2 regions of the Citrobacter werkmanii genome follow, and region 2 is predicted to be linked to the other one. Evidence: predicted binding sites of a transcription regulator. Region 2 holds the regulator's gene; the other holds the start of a gene.
What was found. Region 2 encodes LexA, which represses DNA repair genes until DNA is damaged. Its sites were predicted from a motif close to TNCTGTATGTACATACAGNA; they were not measured.
Positions count from the first base shown of each region.

Region 1: the regulator LexA is predicted to act here: its motif matches at 4,732-4,751, upstream of sulA (SOS-induced cell division inhibitor SulA).

Region 1 is NZ_CP044101.1:2,068,281-2,076,358, reverse strand. It holds gene helD (DNA helicase IV) at 1-1,220, opposite strand, end outside; gene FOB24_RS10465 (YccF domain-containing protein) at 1,346-1,792, shown strand; gene yccS (YccS family putative transporter) at 1,811-3,973, shown strand; gene FOB24_RS10455 (TfoX/Sxy family DNA transformation protein) at 3,942-4,556, opposite strand; gene sulA (SOS-induced cell division inhibitor SulA) at 4,773-5,282, shown strand; gene ompA (porin OmpA) at 5,640-6,698, shown strand; gene matP (macrodomain Ter protein MatP) at 6,797-7,249, opposite strand; gene FOB24_RS10435 (AAA family ATPase) at 7,435-8,078, shown strand, end outside.
Region 2 is NZ_CP044101.1:537,945-546,022, forward strand. It holds gene plsB (glycerol-3-phosphate 1-O-acyltransferase PlsB) at 1-2,235, opposite strand, end outside; gene FOB24_RS03265 (diacylglycerol kinase) at 2,407-2,775, shown strand; gene lexA (transcriptional repressor LexA) at 2,886-3,494, shown strand; gene dinF (MATE family efflux transporter DinF) at 3,626-4,951, shown strand; gene FOB24_RS03280 (CsbD family protein) at 5,083-5,292, shown strand; gene zur (zinc uptake transcriptional repressor Zur) at 5,334-5,852, opposite strand; gene FOB24_RS03290 (cupin domain-containing protein) at 5,967-6,455, shown strand; gene dusA (tRNA dihydrouridine(20/20a) synthase DusA) at 6,562-7,560, shown strand; gene pspG (envelope stress response protein PspG) at 7,695-7,937, shown strand.

The DNA.
Region 1 (8,078 bases), 1.5 Mb from region 2:
TTCTCGTCCTTCAGGGCGCTCTTCCAGGCTTTGAGCAGGGGCGCCATGAGCTTTATGCGTTTACTGAACAGGTCGCGGATCTCCTCCGGAGCATTGGCAATCATCTCCGCCTGCGCTCCGCCATGCATACGCATCAGGCTAACCCAGCGATCGAGCCGGGAGGCCAAACGCCGCTGTAACTTTTCGTCGTCCCAGAAGTTACCTTCGGGTACTGGCCACTGCATCTCTTCTTCTAACCATTGTCGCCAACCTTTGGCCTGCGCTTTTTTCTCGCTGCACTGCTGACGCCAGGTAGTAATGAAGAGTTTGCTGCGCGCAACGGCGTCATTTTCCAGCTTGCTAACTGTCGGGACTTTTTTGCTGCCCTGCGAAATGATATGCAGCGCCAGTGAATGAAACGTCCGCGCGGTGACCTCATCCGTATGCAGACGTTCACGGATGCGGTCATCCATCTCCTGAGCCGCTTTACGACCAAACGCCAGCAACAGAATTTGTTCTGCCGCCGCCTCGCCTCGCGCCAACAGCCAGCCCGCACGGGCAACCAGAACCGATGTTTTGCCGCTTCCCGCCCCGGCAAGTACCAATAAGGCTTGCTCACCATTCACCACCGCGCGAGCCTGGGCAGGGTTCAGCGGCGAAGATTCAATGTGCTGGAAAAACTCGGCATGCTCTGCCAGCATCGCATCGGTATAGGCCTGATTGTGCTGTAAACGACAGGCCTCAATATCCTGCAACCATGCCTGGCATTGGCGTAACGCTTCACGACAATTTTCAAATTCTTCCAGCCGCTTCAGCGGTAGCGGCAACGCCGCAAAGGCACGGAGGATCTGCTGTTGCAATCCTGAGGTTTGGCTACGTGTCAGCCATTTATTTTCACTTGTCCGGGCTGCAATCGCATCCAATTGTTGCTGTAACACTCCAGCAGCCACCTCACTCATTTCCTGGCTCCACTGCTGCCAGAGCGTATTTAAATGGTGATGGAAGCGTTGGGTTTCCGCCCATTCTGTGCCGTGAAGCCGTACCACCTTATCATCCGGAAGCACAAACTCCAGCTCTCCCCACACCAGGCCGCGTTTGCAATGAATAGCCAATAACTGGTTGAAGGGAATAAGATACTCGTGACGATCGCCGGAAACTTTAATCCCGGCATTGAGAATAACGGCCCGATCGTAAGGGTGTTGCGCCAGACGTTTTCCAAGAGAAGTTGCTTTCAGTTCCATAAGACTCAAGCGGATCCACACGAAGAGGTTTGCATATCAGTGTAACCGCCAGAGAAAACGTGCTCCAGCCCAAAAAAACGTTACAATTGCCGAATTCACAGAAAACCAGAGTTAATCGAGGGTTTATGCGTACTGTTCTGAATATTTTAAATTTTGTGCTAGGTGGGTTCGCCACCACCTTAGCCTGGTTATTGGCTACGCTGGTCAGTATTGTGCTTATTTTTACTTTACCCTTGACCCGGTCATGCTGGGAAATAACCCGACTCTCGCTATTTCCCTATGGCAACGAAGCGATTCATGTCGATGAACTTAATCCGGCAGGGAAAAATGTGCTTCTTAATACCAGTGGCACATTGCTCAATATTTTCTGGCTGATTTTCTTCGGTTGGTGGCTGTGCCTGATGCACATTGTTTCCGGCATTGCCCAGTGCATTTCGATTATTGGTATTCCGGTGGGCATTGCGAACTTTAAAATTGCCGCTATTGCGCTCTGGCCGGTGGGGCGTCGGGTGGTTTCAGTCGAAGTTGCCCGCGCTGCGCGTGAAGCCAATGCGCGCCGTCGCTTTGAATAATCAGGACTGATGGCCTTTATGTTAAGTCCGCTGCTTAAACGCTATACCTGGAACAGCACCTGGCTGTACTACGTCAGAATTTTTATCGCGCTTTGTGGCACAACAGCGCTACCCTGGTGGCTGGGCGATGTTAAGCTGACCATCCCGCTCACGCTGGGTATGGTCGCTGCCGCGCTGACCGATCTGGACGATCGCCTCGCTGGCCGACTGCGCAATTTGATCATTACGTTGATCTGCTTTTTTATTGCCTCGGCTTCCGTAGAACTGCTCTTCCCATGGCCATGGCTGTTTGCCATTGGGTTAACGCTTTCCACCAGCGGCTTCATTCTGCTGGGGGGCTTGGGCCAGCGCTATGCAACCATCGCCTTTGGGGCGTTGTTGATTGCCATTTATACCATGCTGGGAACGTCGCTTTACGATCAGTGGTATCAGCAGCCGATCCTGTTGCTCGCTGGCGCTATCTGGTACAACCTTCTGACGCTGACCGGGCATCTTCTGTTCCCCATCCGCCCACTGCAGGACAATCTGGCGCGTAGCTACGAACAGTTAGCGCACTACCTGGAACTGAAATCACGCCTTTTTGATCCCGACATTGAAGATGAAAGCCAGGCGCCGTTGTATGATTTGGCCCTCGCTAATGGGCAATTGATGGCGACGCTAAACCAGACAAAGGTATCGTTACTGACTCGCCTGCGCGGCGACCGCGGTCAGCGCGGAACGCGTCGCACGCTACATTACTATTTTGTAGCGCAGGATATTCACGAACGCGCCAGCTCCTCCCATATTCAGTATCAAACGCTACGCGACCATTTCCGTCACAGCGACGTGATGTTTCGCTTCCAGCGCTTGATGTCGATGCAGGGGCAAGCCTGCACCCAGTTGTCCCGCTGTATTTTATTACGCACGCCTTACCAGCACGATCCGCACTTTGAGCGCGTCTTCACGCATATAGATGCCGCCCTGGAGCGTATGCGTGCGAGCGGTGCGCCTGCAGACCTGCTCAACACGCTGGGATTTTTACTCTCAAACCTGCGAGCTATCGACGCCCAACTGGCCACCATCGAGTCAGAACAGGCTCAGGTACTCTCGCGTAATGAGTCTGAAAATCAGCTTGCCGATGACAGTCCGCATGGGTTCAGCGATATCTGGTTACGTCTGAGCCGTAATTTTACGCCTGAGTCAGCCCTGTTTCGCCATGCAGTACGCATGTCGCTGGTGCTTTGTGTCGGCTATGCCATTATCCAGATTACCGGGATGAACCACGGATACTGGATCCTGCTGACCAGTCTGTTTGTCTGTCAGCCAAACTACAACGCTACCCGACATCGCCTGGCGCTAAGGATTATCGGTACATTGGTAGGAATCGCCATTGGTTTACCTATCCTGTGGTTCGTTCCCTCTCTGGAAGGTCAGTTGATACTTTTGGTGATCACTGGCGTACTGTTTTTTGCCTTTCGCAACGTCCAGTATGCGCACGCCACGATGTTTATCACGCTGCTGGTACTGCTGTGCTTTAATCTGCTCGGTGAAGGTTTCGAAGTTGCGCTGCCGCGCGTTATCGATACGCTGATAGGGTGTGCCATCGCATGGGCTGCCGTGAGTTTCATCTGGCCTGACTGGCGTTTTCGTAACCTGCCGCGTGTCATTGAGCGGGCCACTGACGCAAACTGTCGTTACCTTGATGCTATTCTCGAACAATATCATCAGGGTCGTGATAACCGTATGGCATACCGTATCGCCCGTCGTGACGCGCACAATCGTGATGCAGAGCTTGCCTCCGTGGTGTCGAACATGTCGAGTGAACCGGATGTCACGGCCCAAACGCGAGAAACAGCATTTCGCTTGCTGTGCCTCAATCATACGTTTACCAGTTACATTTCCGCCCTTGGCGCACACCGCGAACAGTTAACCAACCCGGAAGTTCTGGCATTACTGGATGATGCCGTCTGCTATGTTGATGACGCGCTTCACTATCAACCCGCAGACGAACAGCGCGTCTACCAGGCGCTGGAGGGGCTGAAGCATCGAATTCAGCATCTTGAGCCAAGTCCGGATAGTAAAGAACCGCTTGTTATACAGCAAGTTGGGCTATTGATCGCCCTGCTACCGGAAATCCGGCGATTACAACAGCAAATTGCCGTGCTGCCTTCTAATACCCCGGCTTCGGCGTCAGGGAACTGACCCACTCCACCAGTTCCTGGCGACGGACCGCCGGGAGCGCAGCTTCATGCACGCCACCGACCGCGCCTTCAAGGGCATAAAGTATTTTTACCGTCAGGGCTGGATTATTTTGCCGCAGTTTCAGCCAGCACATTTGGGCGCCCAACGTTCGCAATGTTCCCTCATCTTTAATTCCTGCTTCATTTAGCAGGGTCTCCAGATGAAACGTCATATTTGGTAGTTCCCGCAGACGATGTTGAGCAAAGCGACTCTGTTTTTCCTTAACAGCAGCATCTAATGAGTACCGCGATAACGACACCAACTGCTGCTGGTTTTGCCACAGCGCATCATTCACCTGATAGTAGTTGAGTACCACCGGACGCCCGCGCTTTATAAATGTCAGCCAGACAGGCGAATTTTTTACACAGTACTGTACGCTCTGTTCGCAGGCCCGAAGATATAACTCACCGCTGGCGACCATAGCAAAGACCGTATCCCCAACCGTCAAACTGTAGCTGCCAAATAATGAGCGATAGTGAATTGTTCCCAGAGACGCCAGATATTCTTGTGATTTATAGATCTTTGCATAAGAAAGTTCTTTCATAAAAATCCTTTTAAATCATAACGTAAGCAAATGATTTTCAATAACAGATCCGTTAATGACGAAAATAGGCAACTTATTCGTACGGGGCAAGATGAATTTTATTTTTCCCGTAACTACGACTAAAAATTGCGAACCTGTTTCCGAAAATAAGGTTGATCTTTATTGATAGCAGGGTTACTGTATATCCATACAGTAACTCACAGGGCTGGATTGATTATGTACACTTCAGGCTATGCAAATCGTTCTTCGTCGTTCTCTTCCACATCAAGCAACATTGCGCGCGTTTCATCAGAGAACGCAACCGCTGGGCTTATCAGTGAAGTGGTCTATCGCGAGGACCAGCCCATGATGACGCAACTACTGCTGCTTCCCCTGCTGCAGCAGTTAGGGCAGCAATCACGCTGGCAGCTGTGGCTGACGCCTCAGCAAAAATTAAGTCGGGAGTGGGTACAGTCGGCCGGGCTTCCATTGACAAAAGTGATGCAGATTCGCCAACTCTCCCCCTGCAATACGCTGGAATCGATGATCCGTGCGCTGCGCACAGGTAATTACAGCGTCGTTATCGGCTGGCTGGGAGAAGAGTTAACGGAAGACGAACACGCTGAACTGGTTAAAGCGGCTGAAGAAGGAAATGCTATGGGATTTATCATGCGTCCTGTTCGCGCACAGTCACTTGCGGGGAGACAGCATTCCGGGCTAAAAATTCACTCGAATTTGTATCATTGAGTAAAATTAGGATTTATCCTGGAATTTTTTTTCATGCTTCAATTTGCCTTTGAGCTTTAACGCGTTTTTCGTGCGAACGCCTGTCTCAAGCGGTTTTCAGGAAATCTCCAGTGCATTTAGACATCAATAAATGTTAAATATTATGTATACAAGCCTTTTTTTTTCATATGCCTGACGGACTTCACACTTGTAAGTTTTCAACTACGTTGTAGACTTTACATCGCCAGGGGTGCTCGGCGTAAGCCGCAGATATCGGTAGAGTAACTATTGAACTGGTCCCCGGGTGAAGGATTTAACCGTGTTATCTCTCTTCGGAGATATTCATGGCGAATTTTGGATGATAACGAGGCGCAAAAAATGAAAAAGACAGCTATCGCAATTGCAGTGGCACTGGCTGGTTTCGCTACCGTGGCGCAGGCCGCTCCGAAAGATAACACCTGGTACGCTGGTGCTAAACTGGGCTGGTCTCAGTACCATGATATTGGCAACAACCAGATCAACAACGCCGGCCCTACCCACGAAAGCCAACTGGGTGCTGGTGCGTTCGGTGGTTATCAGGTTAACCCGTACGTTGGTTTCGAAATGGGTTATGACTGGTTAGGCCGTATGCCGTACAAAGGCTACACTGACCAGACTCACAACAACGGCGCTTTCAAAGCTCAGGGCGTTCAGCTGACCGCTAAACTGGGTTACCCAATCACTGACGATCTGGACGTTTATACCCGTCTGGGTGGTATGGTTTGGCGTGCAGACGCTAAAAACAACACCGGCTTCAAAGACCACGACACTGGTGTATCCCCAGTATTCGCTGGTGGCGTAGAGTATGCAATTACTCCTGAAATCGCTACCCGTCTGGAATACCAGTGGACCAACAACATCGGTGACGCGAACACCGTTGGCGGTCGTCCGGATAACGGTCTGTTAAGCGTTGGTGTTTCTTACCGTTTCGGCCAGCAGGAAGAAGCAGCTCCAGTAGTTGTTGCTCCAGCTCCGGCTCCAGAAGTACAGACCAAGCACTTCACTCTGAAGTCTGACGTTCTGTTCAACTTCAACAAAGCAACTCTGAAACCAGAAGGCCAGCAGGCTCTGGACCAGATGTACAGCCAGCTGAGCAACCTGGATCCGAAAGACGGTTCCGTAGTGGTTCTGGGCTTTACTGACCGCATCGGTTCTGACGCTTACAACCAGGGTCTGTCCGAGAAACGTGCTCAGTCCGTTGTTGATTACCTGATCTCTAAAGGTATTCCTTCTGACAAAATCTCTGCACGTGGCATGGGCGAATCTAACCCGGTTACTGGCAACACCTGTGACAACGTGAAAGCTCGCGCTGCACTGATCGACTGCCTGGCTCCGGATCGTCGTGTTGAGATCGAAGTTAAAGGTATCAAAGACGTTGTAACTCAGCCTCAGGCTTAAGTTATCGTCTTATAAAAAAACCCCGCATCGCGGGGTTTTTTTTCATCTGTGTTTTAATCAAAGCACACTACTACGTCACCCATTAAACCACCCTGCCACTACTCTTTTCCCAGCAGTGCCTGTAAATCCTGTTTTAAGGTTGACATTTTATTCGCGTACTTCTCTTTATGCTCCGCATCTTCAATCAGTTGCACAATGGTTTCAGAAAGCGTTTTACCGCGCCGCTGCGCAAGGCCTGCTAAGCGTTGCCAAACCATGAATTCCAGATCGATAGATTTCTTTCGTGTATGCTGATGCTCAGCATTAAAATGCCGCTTGCGCCTCGCCCGTATGGTCTGTTTCATACGATTGAGTAGCGCAGGGTTCATGTGTTCTTCAATCCAGGTATTGACCCGAACCGGTTCATTTTCGAGGGTTAGCAATAAATCAACGGCTTCTTTGGCAGCGCTGGCCTCTACGTAACGGGTTATTAATTCCCCCTCACGATGCTTCTTCACCAGGTACTTCCACTTCCAGCCGCTTTCAAGATTTTCAAGTTGTTGATATTTCATTGCGATCTCAATGTTACCGTGTAACTCTTATCAGAATATCAGCTTTTTGAGCAACTGAAGAAAAGAATATCCAGCCTGTGAACTGCCGCGCGTCATCACTTCCGTTTCGCGGTGCTTTCCAGGTGTGTAGTGATGAGGGTTACGGTATAATCTCGTTTTTAACAACAGACTAAAAAACATCAACTTTGACCATTACGAAACTTGCATGGCGTGATCTGGTTCCTGATACCGACAGTTATCAGGAAGTATTTGCACAGCCGCACGTCACTGACGACACCGATACCTTACTTAGTGATACTCAGCCACGTTTACAATTCGCGCTAGAGCAGCTTCTGCAGCACTGGACGACGTCCTCGTTCATGCTGGTAAAAGCACCGGAAGAGCTTGAATACCTTAACCTTATTGCAACTGCTGCACATACACTGCACACGGACGCAGGACGCCTGACTGGGGGTCATTATGATATCTCTGGTCACACTATCCGCTATCGTACAGCGGAAAAAGCAGAAGACAATTTTGCGACGCTAACTCAGGTGGTCAACGCTGACTGGGTTGAAGCCGAGCAACTGTTTGGCTGCCTGCGTCAGTTCAATGGCGATATTTCCCTGCAACCAGGTCTGGTGCATCAGGCGAATGGTGGGGTGTTGGTTATCTCATTACGCACTCTGCTGGCACAACCGCTGTTGTGGATGCGTCTGAAAGCCATTGTCAGCCACGAGCGCTTTGACTGGGTAGCTTTTGATGAGTCTCGCCCATTGCCCGTTTCCGTTCCGCCGATGCCGCTTAAACTGAAAGTGATTTTAGTCGGGGAGCGTGAATCACTGGCAGA
Region 2 (8,078 bases):
AATGCCGTGCAGGACAGAAAGACGCTGAGCCACGGTGCGGCTCTCTTTCTCCAGCGTACCACGGTTGATAGATGGGTTAGCGCTCAGTAGCCAGAAGGTAATAGCGTAGCGCTGCAACGTCTCACGAGCACCCGCCGCCAGCAGTTGTAGCGTACGGGAGCGGGCCGGATTGATATGCAGTTCGTCATCGTCCAGGGTGATGAGTCCCTGGCGCTGCATTTCGCTGGCCAGTTCGTCGATCACGCCAGCGAGTTCGTCACGCTCCCAGCGCAGAAACAGCTCCGCTTTCAGCATTGGGTATAGCGCTTCAATATGCTGCAGCAGCGCAGCGCGTGAAATATGACGATGCTGGGTTACGATGGCCGCCATTAACGAAGGCAGAACCAGCATATGCGCAATGTTGTTGCGGTAGTACGTCATCAATACCGCCTGCTCGCGCGGCAGAATGATGATGTCGCCAATGGTGTCTTTCTCGACCTCAAACTTGTTCATCTGCAAGGCATGGTCAATTAGTTCACTGGCGCTCTGCGCAGGAACCGTCGCATCCGGGGCATACGGTACGTTGCGCAGCAGACTCAGATAGCAATCGAGTTGTTCAGTCAACTGCTCACGGGTCAGAGAGCGCTGGCGGGAAGCCAGTAACGCGGTACAGCACAGGTTCATGGCGTTGGCCGCGCCTGCGTTGTTAATGCGTACCATCAGATCGGCGGCAATGTTATTTACCGTCGGCGTCAGCCAGGCAGGACGGATAGACTCGATAGGATCGATAGATTCACGCCACTCCGGCACGTGCTGGTTGAGGTAAGTCATCAACGGCATCGGCTCGCCAAAGTTAACGTAACCCTGACCCAGATTACGCAGCTTGCTTAAGCCACGCAGCATTTGCGGCAGGCTCTCTTTCTCTTTCGTCGCGCCCCGCAGTTCTTTCGCATACGTGCCCACTTCCATGACGTGCTCGTAGCCGATGTAGATCGGTACGAGGGTAATCGGACGCGTACCGCCGCGCAGCATCGCCTGAATGGTCATCGACAGCGTGCCGGTTTTCGGGTCGAGCAAACGACCAGTACGTGAACGACCGCCTTCGACAAAGTACTCAACCGAGTAGCCGCGGCTGAACAACTCGCCCAGGTATTCGCGGAAAACGGTGGAATAAAGCTTGTTGCCCTTGAAGGTACGACGAATAAAGAACGCGCCCAGGCGGCGGAAGATCGGACCTGCTGGCCAGAAATTCAGGTTGATGCCTGCCGCGATGTGCGGCGGAACCAGACCCTGATGATACAGCACGTACGACAGCAGCATATAGTCCATATGGCTGCGGTGGCACGGAACATAGACGATTTCGTGGCCATCGTGCGCCAACTGGCGTACACGCTCTGCATTATGAACGTTAATCCCCTGATACAGACGGTTCCAGGTAAAGCCCAGAATACGGTCTGTCAGACGGATCATCTCGTAGGAGAAGTTGGCGGCAATCTCTTCCATCAGCGCTATCGCATTTTGCTGCGCTTTTTCGTGGGAGATTTTTTTACTGCGCGCTTCATCTTCTACCGCGCGCGCGATAGCTTTTGAGGCCAACAGCTTGTTAAACAGATCCTGACGGGCAGGGAGGCGCGGACCGACTGCGGCCAGGCGCTGGCGAGCAAAGTGCATACGCGCTACGCGCGCCAGCTTCTGGGCGATAATTTTATCTGTACCGTGTTCATCCGCCATGCGACGCAGGGAAACCGACGGGGAGAAGCGGACAAAGCTGTCGCGACCCAGCCAGGACACAGCAAAGAATTTTTGTACGCCGTTCAGCATACGCAGCGGCGGGTTGACCTCGCCTTTTTCACGTCCAGGCGCACGGCCAAACATTACCGAAACCGGCACCATCTGCACATCCAGGTCTGGATTGCTGCGATGCAAGTCGAGGTAGTTATGGAACAGCTTAATAGACTCTTCTTTTGGCGTGTAATAGGTGAAGACACGTGGGCCGCCGTGAATAAACACGTAGCGCGGCAGTAGAGTTCCGTCTATCTCCAGCGGTTCCAGGGGATCCGGGAGATCGTGCGCCAGACATTGGGCGCGCAGCGTCAGCAAGTCTGCTTTGGAGTTGTACGGTAGGACGTACATAATGGGGCGAGAAGTATCGAGCCCCAATTCCGGTGCGGGTTCCGCCGGAATAGACTTGCTTTTTACCAGTACGCTTAATGGTAAATTCAGTAATTTGTAGTAAATTCGTGGCCAGCCGGACATAAACGATGTAAAGCCTCTGGTTAATAATGCAAATGCGCTGCAAGGATATCAGAAAGTTTAGTGAATTTCTGGTGTATCCGGTCATACTTCGCGCTGCTTTGCCACACCCTGAAACAAACGGGGTAACGTTACAATGACATTGACGCTAATAATGTAAAAAGGTTCTTTTTGATGGCCAATAATACCACTGGATTCACCCGAATTATCAAAGCTGCAGGCTATTCCTGGAAAGGTTTTCGCGCCGCATGGATTAATGAGGCGGCATTTCGTCAGGAAAGCGTTGCCGTTCTGCTAGGCGTTGCCATCGCCTGCTGGCTGGACGTCGACGCCATTACGCGCGTGTTGCTGATTGGTTCCGTGATGCTGGTGATGATCGTTGAAATCCTCAATAGTGCGATTGAGGCGGTGGTTGATCGTATCGGTTCCGAGTACCACGAACTGTCTGGTCGTGCGAAAGACATGGGGTCGGCGGCGGTATTGCTGTCGATTTTTGTCGCCTTGATCACCTGGGGCATCCTGTTGTGGTCGCATTTGCGATAAAGATTCCACAACTTCATCATTCTCCTGTTTTTTTGCGCAGTTTGCGGTTCCAAAATCACCTTTAGCTGTATATACTCACAGCATAACTGTATATACACCCAGGGGGCGGAATGAAAGCGTTAACGGCCAGGCAGCAAGAGGTGTTTGATCTTATTAGAGATCACATTAGCCAGACAGGTATGCCACCGACGCGTGCGGAGATCGCGCAGCGTTTGGGGTTCCGTTCCCCAAACGCTGCTGAAGAACATCTGAAAGCGCTGGCGCGTAAAGGCGTGCTGGAAATTGTATCCGGCGCATCGCGTGGTATTCGTCTGTTGCAGGAAGAAGAAGAAGGTTTACCGCTTGTCGGTCGCGTTGCGGCAGGTGAGCCACTTCTGGCGCAGCAACACATCGAAGGCCATTATCAGGTCGATCCTTCACTGTTCAAACCGAACGCCGATTTTCTGCTGCGCGTCAGCGGTATGTCGATGAAAGACATCGGGATTATGGACGGTGATTTGCTGGCCGTGCATAAAACACAGGATGTGCGTAACGGTCAGGTTGTTGTCGCACGCATTGACGACGAAGTGACGGTGAAGCGCCTGAAAAAACAGGGCAACAAGGTTGAACTCCTGCCAGAAAACAGCGAATTCAAACCCATTGTGGTCGACCTGCGCGAGCAAAACTTCACTATTGAAGGGCTGGCGGTAGGCGTCATTCGTAACGGGGAATGGCTGTAATACTCTGTTGAGTCCCTGTAGGCCGGATAAGACGTTTGCGTCGCCATCCGGCAACTCGCCCGGTGGCGCTGCGCTTACCGGGCCAGGGCAACATCTTCCAGTACCTCTAACTTCTTTTCAGGCTCCATTTCATGCCTTTCTTTACCTCCTCCGACAAAGCACTCTGGCGTCTTGCCTTACCGATGATCTTCTCCAATATCACCGTTCCCTTGCTGGGATTGGTCGATACCGCGGTCATTGGTCATCTGGATAGTCCGGTCTATCTTGGCGGCGTTGCCGTTGGCGCCACCGCGACCAGTTTTCTCTTTATGCTGCTGCTTTTTTTACGTATGAGCACCACAGGTCTTACCGCCCAGGCATTTGGCGCGAAAGATCCGCAGGCACTGGCGCGTGCGCTGGTGCAACCGCTAATGCTGGCGCTGGGGGCGGGGCTGCTTATCGCACTGTTTCGTACGCCGATTATCGATCTGGCTCTGCATATTGTCGGGGGAAGTGAAGCGGTACTGGAGCAGGCCCGACGTTTCCTGGAAATCCGTTGGTTAAGCGCACCCGCGTCTCTGGCGAATCTGGTGCTGCTCGGCTGGCTGCTTGGCGTTCAGTATGCGCGGGCGCCGGTTATCCTGCTGATTGTCGGTAATGTTCTCAATATTGTGCTCGACTTATGGCTGGTGATGGGCCTGCATATGAACGTGCAGGGCGCGGCGCTGGCGACGGTCACCGCCGAATATGCCACCTTGCTGATCGGTCTGTTAATGGTACGCAAAGTCCTGCATATGCGCGGAATTTCGCTGGCAATGTTGAAACAGGCCTGGCGTGGCAATTTCCGCCGCTTACTGGCGCTTAACCGTGACATTATGCTGCGCTCGCTGTTGCTGCAGCTCTGTTTTGGTGCCATTACGGTGCTGGGCGCGCGCCTGGGGAGCGATATCATTGCGGTAAATGCCGTTCTGATGACCCTGCTGACCTTTACCGCCTACGCGCTGGACGGGTTTGCCTACGCCGTTGAAGCGCATTCTGGTCAGGCCTATGGCGCACGGGATGGCAGCCAGTTACTGGATGTCTGGCGCGCAGCCTGTCGACAGTCCGGTCTTGTGGCGATTCTGTTTTCGCTGGTTTATGCCCTGTTTGGCGAGCACATTATAGCGTTGCTAACCTCGCTCCCGCAGATTCAACTGCTGGCCGATCGCTATCTTATCTGGCAGGTGATTTTGCCGCTGGTTGGCGTCTGGTGTTATTTGCTGGACGGTATGTTTATTGGCGCAACACGGGCTGCAGAAATGCGCAACAGCATGGCCGTTGCCGCCGTGGGATTCGCATTAACGTTACTGGCTTTACCGCTGCTGGGTAACCACGGTTTGTGGCTGGCACTCACCGTGTTTCTCGCCCTGCGCGGGCTTTCACTGGCCTTTATCTGGAGGCGTCACTGGCGCAACGGGACGTGGTTTGTTGAAGCCTGACGGTTAAAAATTCTGAATAGTGAATCGAATGCCGAATCAGTGACTACACTTATTCTCACGTCCAGCAGAAAAGATAGCGGAGTTGGACGAGATACTCTGGCTATTCACAACCTAACGATGAGGATTTGATGATGAATAAAGACGAAGTCGGCGGCAACTGGAAACAGTTCAAAGGTAAAGTGAAAGAGCAATGGGGCAAACTGACCGACGATGATATGACGGTCATTGAAGGCAAACGTGACCAACTGGTCGGTAAAGTCCAGGAGCGTTACGGTTATGCAAAAGATCAGGCGGAGAAAGAAGTCACTGACTGGGAAACCCGCAATGATTACCGCTGGTAATTAGTCCCCTCCTGAGAGTACAAGGATGTACGCTCTCTGGCTTAGCGACCGACTTTCTTTTTCACCAGAATTGAGTGGTCATGCTGACATTCGCCTGGATGGCGACAGGCTTCAACCTCCACGCATGCCGGGCACAGCCCGTGAGCTTCAATCACGTTATGCCGCAGAGCAAAACCCATTTTTGCCGCCAGCATATGCATGATGTCTTCCACACCTTCCGCACACTCTTCTTTTACCACGCCACAGCGATCGCAAATAAACATCGCAGAACTGTGGGTCGGTTGATCGAACAGGTGACACAGCACGTAGCTGTTGGTCGATTCCACTTTATGTACAAAACCTTGTTCCAGCAGAAAATCGAGCGCACGATAAACGGTCGGTGGCTTGGCCTGCGGCTCGGTTTCCCGTAGCAGGTCGAGCAGGTCATAAGCGCTAATAGCGCCTTCCTGCAGGCTCATCAGGCGCAGCACTTCGAGGCGCTGTGGCGTTAGCCGCACGTTGCGTTGCGCACAGAGTTTTTCAGCTTGAGCCAATAACTCCTGCGTGGTGGTTTTGTCCATTTGGCGCCTCGATTTGTGTGAAAGGTTAATCCCTTACTTTATCATGTTCTGCTTAAAACGCCGAGATCCGCCGCCGTGTGCTATACCTGACGCATCGTATTCTGGAGAATCCACATGAAAAGACCCGACTGTATTCGCCACTGGCGAGAGGTGGAGGGGGCTGATGACTCCACCTACCCCGACAGCAATGAACTTTTTGCTATTGGCGCGCCGCTTGCCCGTAAACTGGGGTTAGGAAGACTAGGTATTCATCATGAACGCCTGCCGCCGGGGCGTCGCACATCTTATCCTCATGCCGAAAGCGATGAAGAAGAGTTTATCTATGTGCTGGAAGGTTATCCGGAAGCCTGGATTAACGGCTATTTATGGAAGCTCGAACCTGGCGACAGCGTCGGTTTTCCGGCAGGAACCGGGGTATGCCACACCTTTATCAATAACACCAGTGAAGAGGTGCGCTTGCTGGTCGTGGGTGAGGCAAACAAAAAATATAATCGCATTTATTACCCGCTTAACCCGGTCTATGCCGCCACGCGCGAGGATCGCTGGGTTGACCATCCGCCGCAGTTTTTTGGCCCACATGACGGCAAGCCGGGGCGCAAATAACGCTCTGTGAGAATATGCTGTGCGAGCCACGATGATGGGGCGCACTATCGCATCGGTCTATGCTATAGTAGCGCCCCTTTTTTAACCGGATGCTTGAATATTCGCCATGCTGCCTGAATCTCAGTCTACCGCTTTTCCCGCTCATCGTTTTTCTATCGCGCCGATGCTCGACTGGACGGACAGACATTGCCGCTACTTTTTGCGCTTACTGTCCCGCCAGACGCTGCTGTATACGGAGATGGTGACTACCGGCGCGATCATTCATGGTAAAGGCGATTATCTGGCGTATAGCGAAGAAGAACATCCGGTCGCGTTGCAACTGGGCGGGAGCGATCCGGCTGCGCTGGCGCAGTGTGCGAAGCTCGCTGAACAGCGGGGCTATGACGAAATTAACCTCAACGTGGGTTGTCCTTCCGACCGCGTACAGAATGGCATGTTTGGCGCCTGTCTGATGGGGAATGCGCAACTGGTCGCCGATTGCGTCAAGGCGATGCGCGATGTGGTGTCGATTCCGGTGACGGTGAAGACCCGAATCGGCATTGATGATCAAGACAGCTACGAATTCCTGTGCGATTTCATCAACACGGTATCTGGCAACGGCGAATGCGAGATGTTCATCATTCACGCCCGCAAGGCCTGGCTGTCCGGGTTAAGCCCGAAGGAAAACCGCGAGATCCCACCGCTGGATTATGACCGTGTTTATCAGTTAAAGCGTGATTTCCCGCATCTGACGATGTCGATCAACGGCGGTATTAAATCGCTGGAAGAAGCGAAAAAGCATCTGCAACATATGGATGGCGTGATGGTGGGGCGTGAAGCCTATCAAAATCCCGGAATTCTGGCGTCGGTCGACCGCGAAATTTTTGCTGCCGCTACTCATGATGCCGATCCGGTCGCCGTTGTGCGTGCCATGTACCCATATATTGAGCGTGAACTGAGTCAGGGCACTTATCTGGGGCATGTGACGCGCCATATGCTGGGACTGTTTCAGGGAATCCCCGGCGCACGTCAGTGGCGTCGTTACCTGAGTGAGAACGCGCATAAAGCCGGAGCCGATATTAACGTCCTGGAACATGCTTTGAAGCTGGTGGCTGATAAGCGTTAGTTTCTCACTAAAAGTTAGTTAATTTCACCACACCCTGTGCGTTGTCACAGGGTGTTTTGTTTTATAAATCAGTAGATTAACTTTGGCATGTTTCTTGTAAAGGAATGGAGAGTATTTTATTTCGGGAGAGAGTCATGCTGGAACTACTTTTTGTGATTGGATTTTTTATCATGCTGATGGTCACCGGCGTCTCGTTGCTGGGGGTGCTGGCCGCGCTGGTGGTAGCCACCGTCGTCATGTTTTTGGGCGGGCTATTTGCCTTGATGATTAAACTGTTGCCCTGGCTGTTACTGGCCGTTGCCGTGGTGTGGGTGATCAAGGCGATAAAAGCGCCAAAAGTCCCACAGTATCAGCGCAATAACCGCCGATTTTACTAAGGTATTGAGTGGTCCGTCACAACCTGAAACATTGCCTTTAGAACCAAATAGGAATTGATTATCAAATCTGTCACTATTGCCTGGTTAACGAATTCATCGAGCTGTACCCTACATACAGCCGAACTAAAAAAAAGAAAGGGC